Regions from separate parts of the Pantoea sp. X-Soil-ISGK-275 genome, predicted to be linked through region 4. Evidence: predicted binding sites of a transcription regulator. Region 4 holds the regulator's gene; each other region holds the start of a gene.
The links. Region 4 encodes sigma-54, which starts transcription at its own class of promoters, with help from an activator protein. Its sites were predicted from a motif close to GTTGGCACANNTTTCGCTNT; they were not measured.

Region 1 (3,548 bases), 3.5 Mb from region 4:
CGCGATCCTGCAGACCGAACAGGGCGAACGCGACCGCTTTACCCTGACCGTTTGAGATCAGCACGCCGTTCTGACGCTGGCCCACTTCGCCTGGACGAACGTCGTCGTAGTGGCTGAAGGTGGAGTACAGCAGACCGGTACCTGAAGTCATGGTCATGAATTCGTTACGGAAGCCGATCAGACCACGGCTTGGGATCATGTAGTCAAGACGTACACGGCCTTTGCCATCTGGATCCATGTTTTTCAGGTCGCCTTTACGCTCACCCATCGCTTGCATCACAGAACCCTGGTGGGTTTCTTCGATGTCGAGGGTCACGTTTTCGAATGGCTCCTGCTTACGGCCTTCGTGCTCACGGAAGATTACTTTCGGACGGGATACCGCCAGCTCGAAACCTTCACGACGCATGTTCTCGATCAGAACTGACAAGTGCAGCTCACCACGACCAGAAACGCGGAACGCATCCGAATCTTCGGTTTCTTCAACGCGCAGTGCCACGTTGTGGACCAGCTCTTTGTTCAAACGCTCCAGAATCTGGCGCGAAGTCACGAACTTACCTTCTTTACCGCAGAACGGTGAGGTGTTCACGTTGAAGAACATGGTTACGGTTGGTTCGTCGACGCTCAGGGCTGGCAACGCTTCCACATTCTGCGTGTCGCAGATGGTGTCAGAGATGTTCAGCTCGCCCAGACCGGTGATCGCGATGATGTCGCCCGCTTCTGCCAGGGTGCTTTCGATACGCTCCAGACCAAGGTGGCCCAGCACTTTACCGACTTTACCGTTACGGGTTTTGCCTTCGCTATCAATGATAGTGACTTGCTGGTTCGGCTTCACGGTACCGCGCTTGATGCGGCCGATGCCGATCACGCCCAGATAGTTGTTGTAGTCCAGCTGCGAGATTTGCATCTGCAGTGGCGCTTCAACTTCAACCTGAGGTGGAGAAACGTGGTCAACAATCGCCTGATACAGCGGGGTCATGTCGTCAGCCATGTCGGTGTGTTCCAGACCCGCGATACCGTTCAGCGCCGAAGCGAAGATGATCGGGAAGTCCAGCTGCTCGTCAGTCGCATCCAGGTTAACGAACAGGTCAAATACCTGATCAACAACCCAATCAGGACGCGCGCCCGGACGGTCAACTTTGTTGATAACCACAATCGGCTTCAAACCATGAGCAAATGCTTTCTTGGTTACGAAGCGGGTTTGCGGCATAGGGCCATCCATCGCATCTACAACCAGCAGCACCGAATCCACCATGGACATGACGCGCTCCACTTCACCACCGAAGTCGGCGTGTCCTGGGGTATCAACGATGTTGATACGGTAGTCATTCCATTTGATGGCGGTGTTTTTTGCGAGGATGGTAATCCCACGCTCTTTCTCCAAATCGTTGGAGTCCATTACGCGCTCAGTCGCTTCGGTACGAGCATCAAAAGTACCGGACTGTTGGAGCAGCTTGTCAACCAGGGTGGTCTTACCATGGTCAACGTGCGCGATGATGGCGATGTTACGCAAATTTTCGATCACAGCTTTGCCTCAGGCATTATAGAAATAACGCGGTATTGTACACGGATTAAGCGGAAGACTGAACATGATCACAGATTTCGCCGAAAGTTTCTCGTAGCGCTGGTTTTTAGCACCGTTTACGGTGCATTAATCTGCACTGCGATGGCAATTTGCACCAATTTAGTGCTTAACTTCACCTATGATGCACCATTACGATGCATGCAATCCATCCTGGTGCAGCCTTCGACTCACGAAAGGGCGCATTGTAGCGCCATTTTCACCATTGTCATAAAGTTGGCACAGAATTCGCTTTATATATTTTAAGCGAAAACGACAGTTATAAAACGGTTGATAGAGCTTGCCGAGATCTTTGGTTAGGAATGGTCAGCAGTCATGACACATTCCCGGCAACGAAGTTCTCTCACCATGACGATAATGACCATTTCCAGGAGAGTTGAGTATGTCCGCTGAACACGTTCTCTCGATGATGAACGAGCATGAAGTTAAGTTTGTTGACCTGCGTTTTACCGATACCAAAGGTAAAGAACAGCACGTTACTATCCCTGCTCACCAGGTTAACGCTGACTTCTTCGAAGAAGGCAAAATGTTCGATGGCTCCTCCATCGGTGGCTGGAAAGGCATTAACGAATCAGACATGGTGCTGATGCCGGACGCAACCACTGCAGTAATGGATCCGTTCTTCGAAGACTCGACCCTGATCATCCGTTGCGACATCCTTGAGCCAGGCACACTGCAGGGCTACGACCGTGACCCACGCTCCATTGCTAAGCGTGCAGAAGAGTTCCTGCGTTCTTCAGGCATCGCGGATACCGTGCTGTTTGGACCAGAGCCAGAGTTCTTCCTGTTCGATGACATCCGTTTCGGTTCTTCTACTTCAGGTTCACACGTTGCTATCGACGATATCGAAGCCGCATGGAACACCGGTAAAGAGTACGAAGGCGGTAACAAAGGTCACCGTCCAGGTCTGAAAGGCGGTTACTTCCCAGTGCCACCGGTTGACTCAGCACAGGACATCCGTTCTGCCATGTGTCTGACCATGGAGCAGATGGGTCTGGTGGTTGAAGCACATCACCACGAAGTAGCGACTGCTGGTCAGAACGAAGTGGCAACCCGCTTCAACACCATGACCAAAAAAGCTGACGAAATTCAGATCTACAAATACGTGGTGCACAACGTCGCTCACGCGTACGGCAAAACTGCAACCTTCATGCCTAAGCCAATGTTCGGTGATAACGGTTCTGGTATGCACTGCCACATGTCCCTGTCAAAAGGCGGCGTGAACCTGTTCTCTGGCGACAAGTACGGCGGCCTGTCTGAAACTGCTCTGTTCTACATCGGCGGTATCATTAAGCACGCTAAAGCGATTAACGCCCTGGCGAACCCAACCACCAACTCATACAAGCGTCTGGTCCCAGGCTACGAAGCGCCCGTTATGCTGGCTTACTCTGCCCGTAACCGTTCTGCTTCTATCCGTATCCCAGTGGTTGCTAGCCCGAAAGCACGTCGTATCGAAGCACGCTTCCCGGATCCAGCGGCTAACCCATACCTGGCATTCACCGCGCTGCTGATGGCCGGTCTTGATGGTGTTATCAACAAGATCCACCCTGGCGATGCGATGGACAAAAACCTGTATGACCTGCCTCCGGAAGAAGAAGCTGAGATTCCAAAAGTTGCAGGTTCTCTGGAAGAAGCATTGAACGCACTGAACGAAGACCGCGAGTTCCTGACCCGTGGCGGTGTGTTCACTGATGACGCTATCGATGCATACATCGAACTGCGTAAGTCAGACGTTGACCGCGTGCGTATGACTCCGCACCCAGTTGAGTTCGAACTGTACTACAGCGTTTAATCAGCATTAAAGATTCGCGGATTTTGCATCGCCGCAAGGCGGCAATCGAGAGAATCCCGGGGAGCTGAGATAACTCAGTGACTCGGGTGAACGAGTGCAGCCAACGCAGCGGCGGTGTAAAAGACGCCGAAGATTTTATATTGCCGTGGAAACTTTAGCCCATCTCCGGATGGGCTT
Region 2 (3,548 bases), 3.2 Mb from region 4:
TGATGACTTGACGTCATCCCCACCTTCCTCCAGTTTATCACTGGCAGTCTCCTTTGAGTTCCCGGCCGGACCGCTGGCAACAAAGGATAAGGGTTGCGCTCGTTGCGGGACTTAACCCAACATTTCACAACACGAGCTGACGACAGCCATGCAGCACCTGTCTCAGAGTTCCCGAAGGCACCAAAGCATCTCTGCTAAGTTCTCTGGATGTCAAGAGTAGGTAAGGTTCTTCGCGTTGCATCGAATTAAACCACATGCTCCACCGCTTGTGCGGGCCCCCGTCAATTCATTTGAGTTTTAACCTTGCGGCCGTACTCCCCAGGCGGTCGACTTAACGCGTTAGCTCCGGAAGCCACTCCTCAAGGGAACAACCTCCAAGTCGACATCGTTTACGGCGTGGACTACCAGGGTATCTAATCCTGTTTGCTCCCCACGCTTTCGCACCTGAGCGTCAGTCTTTGTCCAGGGGGCCGCCTTCGCCACCGGTATTCCTCCAGATCTCTACGCATTTCACCGCTACACCTGGAATTCTACCCCCCTCTACAAGACTCTAGCCTGCCAGTTTCGAATGCAGTTCCCAGGTTAAGCCCGGGGATTTCACATCCGACTTGACAGACCGCCTGCGTGCGCTTTACGCCCAGTAATTCCGATTAACGCTTGCACCCTCCGTATTACCGCGGCTGCTGGCACGGAGTTAGCCGGTGCTTCTTCTGCGGGTAACGTCAATCGGTGAAGCTATTAACTTCACCGCCTTCCTCCCCGCTGAAAGTACTTTACAACCCGAAGGCCTTCTTCATACACGCGGCATGGCTGCATCAGGCTTGCGCCCATTGTGCAATATTCCCCACTGCTGCCTCCCGTAGGAGTCTGGACCGTGTCTCAGTTCCAGTGTGGCTGGTCATCCTCTCAGACCAGCTAGGGATCGTCGCCTAGGTGAGCCATTACCCCACCTACTAGCTAATCCCATCTGGGCACATCCGATGGTGTGAGGCCCGAAGGTCCCCCACTTTGGTCTTGCGACGTTATGCGGTATTAGCTACCGTTTCCAGTAGTTATCCCCCTCCATCGGGCAGTTTCCCAGACATTACTCACCCGTCCGCCACTCGTCACCCGAGAGCAAGCTCTCTGTGCTACCGTTCGACTTGCATGTGTTAGGCCTGCCGCCAGCGTTCAATCTGAGCCATGATCAAACTCTTCAATTTAAGTTTGATTTGCTGAAACACGTTCAGCGGTGCTCATCTGTAAAACGTCATAATGAATTTCATTATGTGTTCACTCGTGAGGCTTTGATATTTTGTTGCGTCCTAAGACGCTGATATCAATCCTGCGAGTGCCCACACAGATTGCCTGATAAATTGTTAAAGAGCGTTGCGAGCAGAGGCTGAACCGTCTGTCGCGAGGTGGCGTATACTACGCTACTCTCCTTCGGAGTCAAACACTTTTTTCAGCGTTTTCATCCGGCGGGATGAATTTCTTCACTCCCTGCTGAGCCGTCTGCGTTGCCGCTTTGCCGTCTCAGTGGTGGCGCATTATAGGGATCCGAATTTTTTGCACAACCCCTTTTTTCGATCTTTTTAATCGACTGCCGAGTTTTCACTCTTTTCGCTGCGATCGCGAGCGATCCGCTCAAAAATCATCTTGTTTATCCAACTTTTAAGCCGCAGGCTTGGTAAAAACGTAAAAGGAGAAGCTCATGTCTACAGCCCTACGACCTTATAAGAACCATTTTCCGCAACAAGGCGACCGCGTGATGATCGACAGCAGCAGCGTGGTGGTGGGTGAAGTACAACTTGCCGATGACGTAAGCATCTGGCCGCTGGTTGCGATTCGCGGTGACGTCAATAAAGTGATGATAGGTAAAAGAAGCAATATTCAGGATGGCAGCGTACTGCATGTCACTCACAAGTCCACCAGCAACCCAGAAGGTTATCCGCTGATTGTCGGCGAAGATGTCACAGTAGGGCATAAGGCGATGCTGCACGGCTGTACTATCGGCAATCGCGTACTGGTTGGTATGGGATCCATTCTACTGGACGGCGTGATCGTTGAAGATGATGTGATGATTGGCGCTGGCAGTTTGGTGCCGCCGGGTAAACGGCTGGAAAGTGGCTACCTGTATTTAGGCAGCCCGGTTAAACAAGTGCGCCCGCTCAGTGAAGCGGAGATTGCTGGGCTGCTTTATTCGTCCAACAACTATGTGGGTTGGAAGAATGAATATCTCGATCAGGAAAGCCAAACTCATCCCTGATAGCCAACCTTATCCCTGCTGCATCGACTGCTTTAGTTTGGCAATCACTGGCGTGATCTCTGGCATCACGCCATGCCATAAATGGAAAGCATGAGCGGCTTGCCCCACTAACATGCCAACACCGTCCGCCAGCTGCTGCGCGCCCTGCTGCTGACACCACACTAAGAATGGCGTCAAACCTTGTTGATAAAACATGTCGTAGCACCGCGTTTGCGCATGAATTAGCGATGTGGCCAACGCCGGAACTTTGCCATCAACACCACTTGAGGTGGCATTAATGATCAGATCAAATTGCTGATCTGCTAATTGCTCAAAGCTGGCCGCTTTAATATCCCCGCTATGCTGGAAAATCTCTGCCAGCTGCTCGGCGCGTTCCACGGTGCGATTCACCACCACCAGCGAACATCCGAATGAAAGCAGCGGCAGGATCACGCCACGCGCAGCACCACCGGCGCCCACCAGCAGAATTTGATCGCCGGGATGGATCATCTGCAATCGTTCCAGATCGCTGAGCAAACCGATGCCATCCGTGTTATCGCCGAAGATCTTGCCCTGCGCATCTTTCTTTAAGGTATTAACCGCACCAGATAATGCCGCGCGCTCACTGAGCTCATCGGCAAATTCCCATGCCTGCTGTTTAAAAGGCAGTGTGACATTGGCACCTTTACCGCCTTGCGCAAAGAAATCCGCAACCGACTGTGGAAATCCCTCAAGTGGCGCGCACTCCTTGCCATATTGATGCTCAATGCCAGTTTGCTCAGCGAACAGGCGGTGAATGAAAGGAGATTTACTATGCGCAATGGGATGACCAAAAACGGCGAAATTTTCCATGAATTAGCCCTGACGAATAAGTTCACCGCTAATAACGTCGCGGATTTCAGAAGGATTCAGTCGCCCACCTGTTTCAGCATGCATGACCGGGAACTGCGGACCAAATTGCTGAGCAACCTCTTGCGCATTACGGCATGGCGCTTGGCCGGAAAGATTGGCGCTGGTCGAAACCAGAGGTTTACCAAAACCACGACACAAAGCCTGTACGTGCGGATGATCGCTAACGCGGATGGCCAGAGAGTCAAAACGCCCGGTTAACCAGCGCGGCGTATGTGGCGAGGCGGGCACCACATAGGTTACCGGGCCAGGCCAACTTTCAAACATACGTTCGCGCTGCAGCACCGAGAGTTCACGATCCGCGATATAAGGTTCCAGCTGCGCGTAATCGGCTGCAATCAAAATGAGTCCCTTCTCGACTGGACGCTGCTTGAGCGCCAAAAGCGCCATTACGGCTTCTTCACTGTCGGGA
Region 3 (3,548 bases), 540 kb from region 4:
TGGTCGCACTGAACATGACATCCTGCATAACCTGCGCCAATGGGGCAAAGGGCGCACCTTGATTATCAGCGCGCATCGTCTTTCGGCACTCACCGAAGCCAGCGAAATTCTGGTGCTGCAGCAGGGCGCCGTGGCGCAGCGTGGCGATCATGACACTTTGGCGGCCAAAGAGGGCTGGTATCGCGATATGTACCGTTATCAGCAGCTGGAAGCCGCGCTGGATGATGATGAAGTGGCAGAAGGAGCAAGCCGTGGCTAAATCACAACGTTTATGGCCGACGCTGAAACGTCTACTGGCGTATGGCAAACCGTGGCGTAAATCGCTGTGGCTGGCGGTCGGCATGCTGTGGATTGCTGCGGCGGCCGAAGTGACCGGGCCGGTGTTGGTGAGCTACTTCATCGATAATCTGGTGGCGAAACATCAGATGCCGTGGGGCATCGTCGCCAGCCTGCTGGTGGGCTTTATCCTGCTGCAATTGCTGGCTGCCGGTTTGCACTATTTTCAGGCATTGCTGTTTAACCGCGCGGCGATTGGCGTGGTGCAGCAATTGCGCGTAGACGTGATGAACGCGGCGTTGCGCCAGCCTCTCAGCGCCTTCGATACGCAGCCGGTCGGACAAATTATCTCGCGCGTTACCAACGACACCGAAGTGATCAAAGATCTCTACGTCACCGTGGTAGCAACGGTGTTGCGCGCCGCCGCGTTGATTGGTGCGATGCTGGTGGCGATGTTCTCCCTCGACTGGCGCATGGCGCTGGTGGCGATCGTAATTTTCCCGCTGGTGCTGACGGTGATGCTGATTTATCAGCGCTTCAGTACGCCGATTGCGCGTCGCGTGCGCAGCTATCTGGCGGACATCAACAACGGCTTTAATGAAGTGATCAACGGCATGAGCGTGATCCAGCAGTTCCGCCAGCAGGCGCGCTTTGGTGAGCGCATGGGCGAAGCCAGCCGTTCGCACTATCTGGCGCGGATGGAAACGCTGCGGCTGGATGGCTTTTTATTGCGCCCGTTGCTGAGTCTGTTTTCGGCCATGATTTTGTGCGGTTTGCTGATGCTGTTTAGCTTCGCTACGCCGGGCGTGTTTGAAGTCGGCGTGCTTTACGCCTTCATTACCTATCTTGGCCGCCTCAACGAGCCGCTGATTGAACTCACCACGCAGCAGTCGATGCTACAACAAGCTGTGGTGTCCGGCGAGCGCATCTTCGAACTGATGGATGCGGAACAGCAAGGTTATGGCAGCGATATTCAGCCGTTGGCTTCCGGCAGCATTTCGCTGCGCGATGTGAGCTTTGCCTATCGCGATAACCGCGATGTGCTCAGCAACATCAATCTTGAAGTGCCCGCGCGTCATTTTGTTGCGCTGGTGGGGCATACCGGCAGCGGAAAAAGTACGCTGGCGAATTTGCTGATGGGCTATTACCCGGTGACGCGCGGCAGCATTGAGCTGGATGGTCGCCCGCTGCTCCAGCTGTCGCACGCCGCCTTACGTCAAAGCGTTGCGATGGTGCAACAGGATCCGGTTGTGCTGGCGGATTCGCTGCTGGCCAACGTGCGTTTGGGGCGCAATATCCCGGAAGACCAGGTGTGGCAGGCGCTGGAGACGGTGCAGCTGGCACCGCTGGCGCGCAGCATGGCAGACGGCATCCATACGCGTTTAGGCGAGCAGGGCAATAATCTGTCGGTTGGGCAGAAACAGCTACTGGCGCTGGCGCGCGTGTTGGTGTCATTGCCGCAGATCCTGATCCTCGACGAAGCCACGGCCAATATCGATTCCGGTACGGAACAGGCGATTCAGCACGCGTTACGTGCACTACGCCAGCACAGCACGCTGGTGGTGATCGCGCATCGCCTTTCCACCATCACCGAAGCCGATCAGATTTTAGTGCTGCATCGCGGTCAGGTGGTGGAGCGCGGTACGCATGCTGAGCTGCTGGCCGAGCAGGGCCGCTACTGGCAGATGTATCAGCTGCAGCAGGCCGGCGATGAACTCGCGGCGGGCATCCCCGTACAAGCTGAAGGGTGAATTGCACCTTTTTTGCACAGTTTTATCGGAATGTTCTGTATTGATGCACTTCTTTGAGGCTTGAAGCACCAAAGAAGTGCAATATTGCAACACCTTTCCTACACCTCCTCCCCAATCTGCGCTGTGCTTCACATAACGAAGCGTGATGCAGCGCGCCTATGCTACTGACATTCCCCTTTTTTTATTTATGGCACAGCCTTTGCTTATATCCCTACGTGTCCGCGAAGACTCACTCAATTTCTTATCCGGAGGGGAACGTATGAAGCTGGTTACCGTGGTAATCAAACCATTTAAGCTGGAGGACGTGCGTGAAGCCTTATCCTCTATTGGCATTCAGGGACTGACAGTTACCGAGGTTAAAGGTTTCGGTCGCCAGAAAGGTCACGCAGAGCTTTATCGCGGTGCCGAGTACAGCGTTAACTTCCTGCCTAAAGTAAAAATTGATATCGCTATTGCGGACGACCAACTTGATGAAGTGGTCGATGTCATCAGCAAAGCCGCGTATACCGGCAAAATTGGCGACGGCAAGATTTTCGTCGCAGAACTGCAGCGCGTCATTCGTATTCGTACCGGCGAGACCGACGAAGCAGCACTGTAACTGGGGCTCTGAATTGTGATGGGATGGAAAGAAATGAATAAACTGATAACGAAGTTGGGCCTCACCAGCCTTGCGCTGTTACCTTCTCTGGCGATGGCGGCAGCGCCTGCCGTCGCGGATAAAGCCGACAACGCCTTTATGATGATCTGTACCGCGCTGGTACTGTTTATGTCGATTCCAGGCATTGCGCTGTTCTACGGCGGTTTGATCCGCGGTAAGAACGTGCTGTCGATGTTGACGCAGGTGGCAGTGACCTTCTCGCTGGTGTGCGTGCTGTGGGTGATTTACGGCTACTCGCTGGCCTTCAGTGAAGGCAACTCCTTCTTCGGTAGCTTCCAGTGGGCGATGCTGAAAAATATTGAGCTGAAAGCGGTGATGGGCAGCTTCTATCAGTACATTCACGTCGCGTTCCAGGCTTCCTTCGCCTGTATCACCGTCGGTCTGATTGTCGGTGCGCTGGCTGAACGTATTCGCTTCTCCGCAGTACTGATTTTCGTGGTGGTTTGGCTGACGCTGGCTTATCTGCCAATCGCACACATGGTGTGGGCAGGTGGCTTGCTGGCGCAAGATGGCGCGCTCGACTTCGCGGGCGGCACCGTGGTTCACATCAACGCCGCCGTTGCTGGCCTGGTGGGTGCTTACCTGGTGGGCAAACGTGCTGGTTTCGGCAAAGAAGCCTTCAAACCACACAACCTGCCGATGGTGTTCCTTGGTACCGCGATTCTGTATGTGGGCTGGTTCGGCTTCAACGCCGGTTCTGCTTCCTCAGCTAACGAAATCGCTGCGCTGGCGTTCCTGAATACCGTAGTGGCTACGGCGGGTGCGGTGCTGTCGTGGGTGTTCGGCGAGTGGGCGGTACGTGGTAAACCTTCTCTGCTCGGTGCGTGTTCAGGCTTCATCGCTGGTCTGGTCGCGATTACCCC
Region 4 (3,548 bases):
GATAAAGTGGTCGTCACCCGTCCGGGCGGCGATAGCAAGAAAACCATTGTTGATGCTTACGGCACGCCAGCGACCTTCTATCAAATGCAGGATAACGGCAAGCCGGTGCAAGGCCACGCCAGTAAACTGCATTATGAACTGGCGAACGATTTTGTTGAGCTGACCGGTAATGCCTTCATTCAGCAGCAGGACAGCAACATCAAAGGCGACCGCATCACTTACCTGGTGAAAGAGCAGAAGATGCAGGCGTTCAGCCAGGGTGACAGCAAGCGCGTGACCACCGTTCTGGTTCCGTCGCAGCTGCAGGACAAAAACGGTTCGTCCGCGAGCCCTAAAAAGAGTAACTGATTGCTATGGCAACACTAATCGCTGAGAACCTGGCGAAAGCCTACAAAGGCCGCCGCGTGGTGGAAGATGTTAGCCTGCAGGTAAAATCCGGCGAGATTGTCGGCCTGCTGGGCCCAAACGGTGCCGGTAAAACCACCACTTTTTACATGGTGGTCGGAATTGTGCCACGCGATGCGGGCCGCATTGTGATTGATGATGAAGACATCAGCATCCTGCCGCTGCATGCGCGTGCCCGTCGCGGTATCGGCTATCTGCCGCAGGAAGCCTCGATCTTCCGCCGCCTGAGCGTGTACGACAACCTGATGGCGGTGCTGCAGATCCGTGATGATCTGACAGAAGAGCAGCGTCAGGATCGTGCCAACGAGCTGATGGAAGAGTTCCATATCGGCCATCTGCGCGACAGCATGGGCCAGGCGCTGTCGGGTGGTGAACGCCGTCGTGTGGAAATTGCCCGCGCGCTGGCGGCTAATCCGAAATTCATCCTGCTGGATGAGCCTTTTGCCGGTGTTGACCCGATTTCGGTTATCGACATCAAAAAAATCATCGAGCATCTGCGTGACAGCGGCCTTGGCGTGCTGATTACCGACCACAACGTGCGTGAAACCCTCGCGGTGTGTGAACGCGCGTATATCGTTAGCCAGGGTCATTTAATTGCCCATGGCACGCCTGATGAAATTCTTGTAGATGAGCAGGTTAAGCGTGTTTATTTGGGCGAAGAGTTCAGACTCTGATAAGGTGTCGTAACACCCTACGTTTGCTTAGGAAATTCTAACCGAATTATGAAGCAAGGTTTGCAACTCAGGCTCAGCCAACAGCTGGCGATGACTCCACAGTTGCAGCAAGCCATTCGCTTGCTGCAACTCTCTACGCTTGAACTCCAGCAAGAACTCCAACTGGCGCTGGAAAGCAATCCGCTGCTTGAACAAACCGATCTGCACGAAGAAATCGACGCGCGAGAATTTCAGGAACAAGAGAGTGATTCATTAGACACACGTGAAGCACTTGAACAGAAAGACATGCCTGAAGATCTCCCGCTCGACGCCACCTGGGACGAAATCTACACGGCGGGCACGCCGTCAGGCACCGGCACCGATTACCAGGATGACGAACTGCCAATCTATCAGGGCGAAACCACGCAATCGCTGCAGGATTATCTTATGTGGCAAGTGGAGTTAACGCCGTTCACTGATACCGATCGCGCCATCGCCACATCCATTGTTGATGCCATTGACGACACCGGCTATCTCACCGTCAACTTACAAGATATTTATGACAGTATTGGCGATGAAGAGCTGACGCTGGAAGAAGTTGAAGCCGTGCTTAAGCGCGTGCAGCGTTTTGATCCAGTCGGCGTTGGTGCCCGTGATTTGCGTGATTGCCTGTTAGTCCAGCTGTCGCAATATGATGCCGCCACGCCCATGCTGGCGGAAGCGCGCCTGATTGTGAGCGAACATCTTGATCTGCTGGCCAACCATGATTTCCGCAGCCTGATGCGCGTAACCCGTCTGAAGGAAGAGGTGCTGAAGGAGGCGATGTTGCTGATTCAGTCACTGGATCCGCGCCCTGGCCAGTCAATCAATACCAGCGAACCGGAATATGTCATTCCCGATGTGCTGGTGCGTAAAATCAGCAAGCGCTGGACAGTTGAACTCAATTCCGACAGCATGCCGCGCCTGAAAATCAATCAGCAGTATGCTGCGATGGGCGGAGCTGGCCGTAATGAAAGCGATAATCAGTATATTCGTAGCAACTTACAGGAAGCCAAGTGGCTGATTAAGAGCCTGGAGAGCCGTAACGACACGCTGCTGAAAGTGACACGCTGTATCGTTGAACAGCAGCAGGCATTTTTTGAGCAGGGTGAGGAGTACATGCGTCCGATGGTGCTGGCGGATATCGCTCAGGCTGTTGATATGCACGAATCCACTATTTCCCGCGTGACCACGCAAAAGTATTTACACAGCCCGCGTGGCATCTTTGAACTGAAGTATTTTTTCTCCAGTCACGTCAACACCGAGGGCGGCGGCGAAGCCTCGTCTACGGCGATTCGTGCATTAGTGAAAAAATTGATCTCGGCGGAAAACCCCGCAAAACCCTTGAGCGACAGCAAACTGACCTCCATGTTATCCGAACAGGGCATCATGGTAGCGCGACGTACGGTTGCTAAATATCGCGAGTCTTTATCTATACCGCCATCAAACCAGCGTAAACAGCTGGTTTGACCGAACGAAGAAGGAAGACCTATGCAGCTAAACCTTACCGGACTTAATGTTGAGATTACCGAACCTCTGCGTGAATTTGTAAATACCAAATTTGCCAAACTGGAACACTATTTTGATCGTATCAATCAGGTTTATATTGTTCTGAAGGTTGAGAAGGTGACGCAGATTGCGGATGCAACACTGCACGTCAACGGCGGGGAGCTGCACGCCACATCGGAAGCGGAAGACATGTACGCGGCCATCGACGGGTTAATCGACAAGCTTTCCCGTCAGCTGACCAAACACAAAGACAAACTGAAAAAACACTAACCTTCACGCTTGCAGAGTGCTGACTGATTCGGCACTTAGAGCTTAATGGGGCGGATATTACCGCCCCGTTTTGTCATCTGCGCAAGCGCCAGCGGGCGAACGGCAATGAAATCAATCGCCTGAACCTCGCGGCTATGTGAACTCGCAAGTGAAACGATGATGAACAACGATCTAACACTGGAATTGAGCTCGGTCCTTTCACTGGACTGTACCCGTAGCGGCGTACACTGCCAGAGTAAAAAACGCGCGCTGGAAATTATCAGCGAGCTGGCAGCGAAGCAGCTCAATCTGCCGCACCAGACGCTTTTCGAAGCCATCCTGACCCGCGAACGTATGGGCAGTACCGGTATTGGCAACGGCATTGCCATTCCACATGGCAAGCTGGAGGAGGACACATTACGCGCTGTCGGCGTGTTTATCAGCCTCGATCAGCCTATCGCTTTTGATGCGGTAGACAATCAGCCGGTTGACCTGCTGTTTGCCCTGCTGGTACCTGCAGACCAGTGTAAAACCCACTTGCACACGCTTTCGCTGGTTGCCAAACGTCTGGCGGATAAAACCGTCTGTCGTCGTTTGCGTGCGGCACAGAGCGACGAAGAGCTCTACGCCATTATCACAGAAGCTCAGGAAGCACACTCTTAAGCGAGAAACACTTTTACCGGCCTGTTCGCC

Region 1: glnA (glutamate--ammonia ligase) is a predicted target of sigma-54. The motif match lies at 1,795-1,814, and genes of this name have one in related genera.
Region 2: AC6I8A_RS17615 (gamma carbonic anhydrase family protein) is a predicted target of sigma-54. The motif match lies at 1,590-1,609, and genes of this name have one in related genera.
Region 3: glnK (P-II family nitrogen regulator) is a predicted target of sigma-54. The motif match lies at 2,214-2,233, and genes of this name have one in related genera.

What each region holds. Positions count from the first base shown of each region.
Region 1 covers NZ_AP035976.1:4,138,567-4,142,114, forward strand. The annotation lists gene typA (ribosome-dependent GTPase TypA) at 1-1,522, opposite strand, end outside; gene glnA (glutamate--ammonia ligase) at 1,962-3,371, shown strand.
Region 2 covers NZ_AP035976.1:3,803,808-3,807,355, forward strand. The annotation lists rRNA gene AC6I8A_RS17610 (16S ribosomal RNA) at 1-1,202, opposite strand, end outside; gene AC6I8A_RS17615 (gamma carbonic anhydrase family protein) at 1,694-2,248, shown strand; gene aroE (shikimate dehydrogenase) at 2,258-3,079, opposite strand; gene tsaC (L-threonylcarbamoyladenylate synthase type 1 TsaC) at 3,083-3,548, opposite strand, start outside.
Region 3 covers NZ_AP035976.1:1,160,604-1,164,151, forward strand. The annotation lists gene AC6I8A_RS05275 (SmdA family multidrug ABC transporter permease/ATP-binding protein) at 1-259, shown strand, start outside; gene AC6I8A_RS05280 (SmdB family multidrug efflux ABC transporter permease/ATP-binding protein) at 252-2,027, shown strand; gene glnK (P-II family nitrogen regulator) at 2,287-2,625, shown strand; gene amtB (ammonium transporter AmtB) at 2,659-3,548, shown strand, end outside.
Region 4 covers NZ_AP035976.1:616,351-619,898, reverse strand. The annotation lists gene lptA (lipopolysaccharide ABC transporter substrate-binding protein LptA) at 1-348, shown strand, start outside; gene lptB (LPS export ABC transporter ATP-binding protein) at 354-1,079, shown strand; gene rpoN (RNA polymerase factor sigma-54) at 1,128-2,567, shown strand; gene hpf (ribosome hibernation promoting factor) at 2,589-2,876, shown strand; gene ptsN (PTS IIA-like nitrogen regulatory protein PtsN) at 3,036-3,518, shown strand.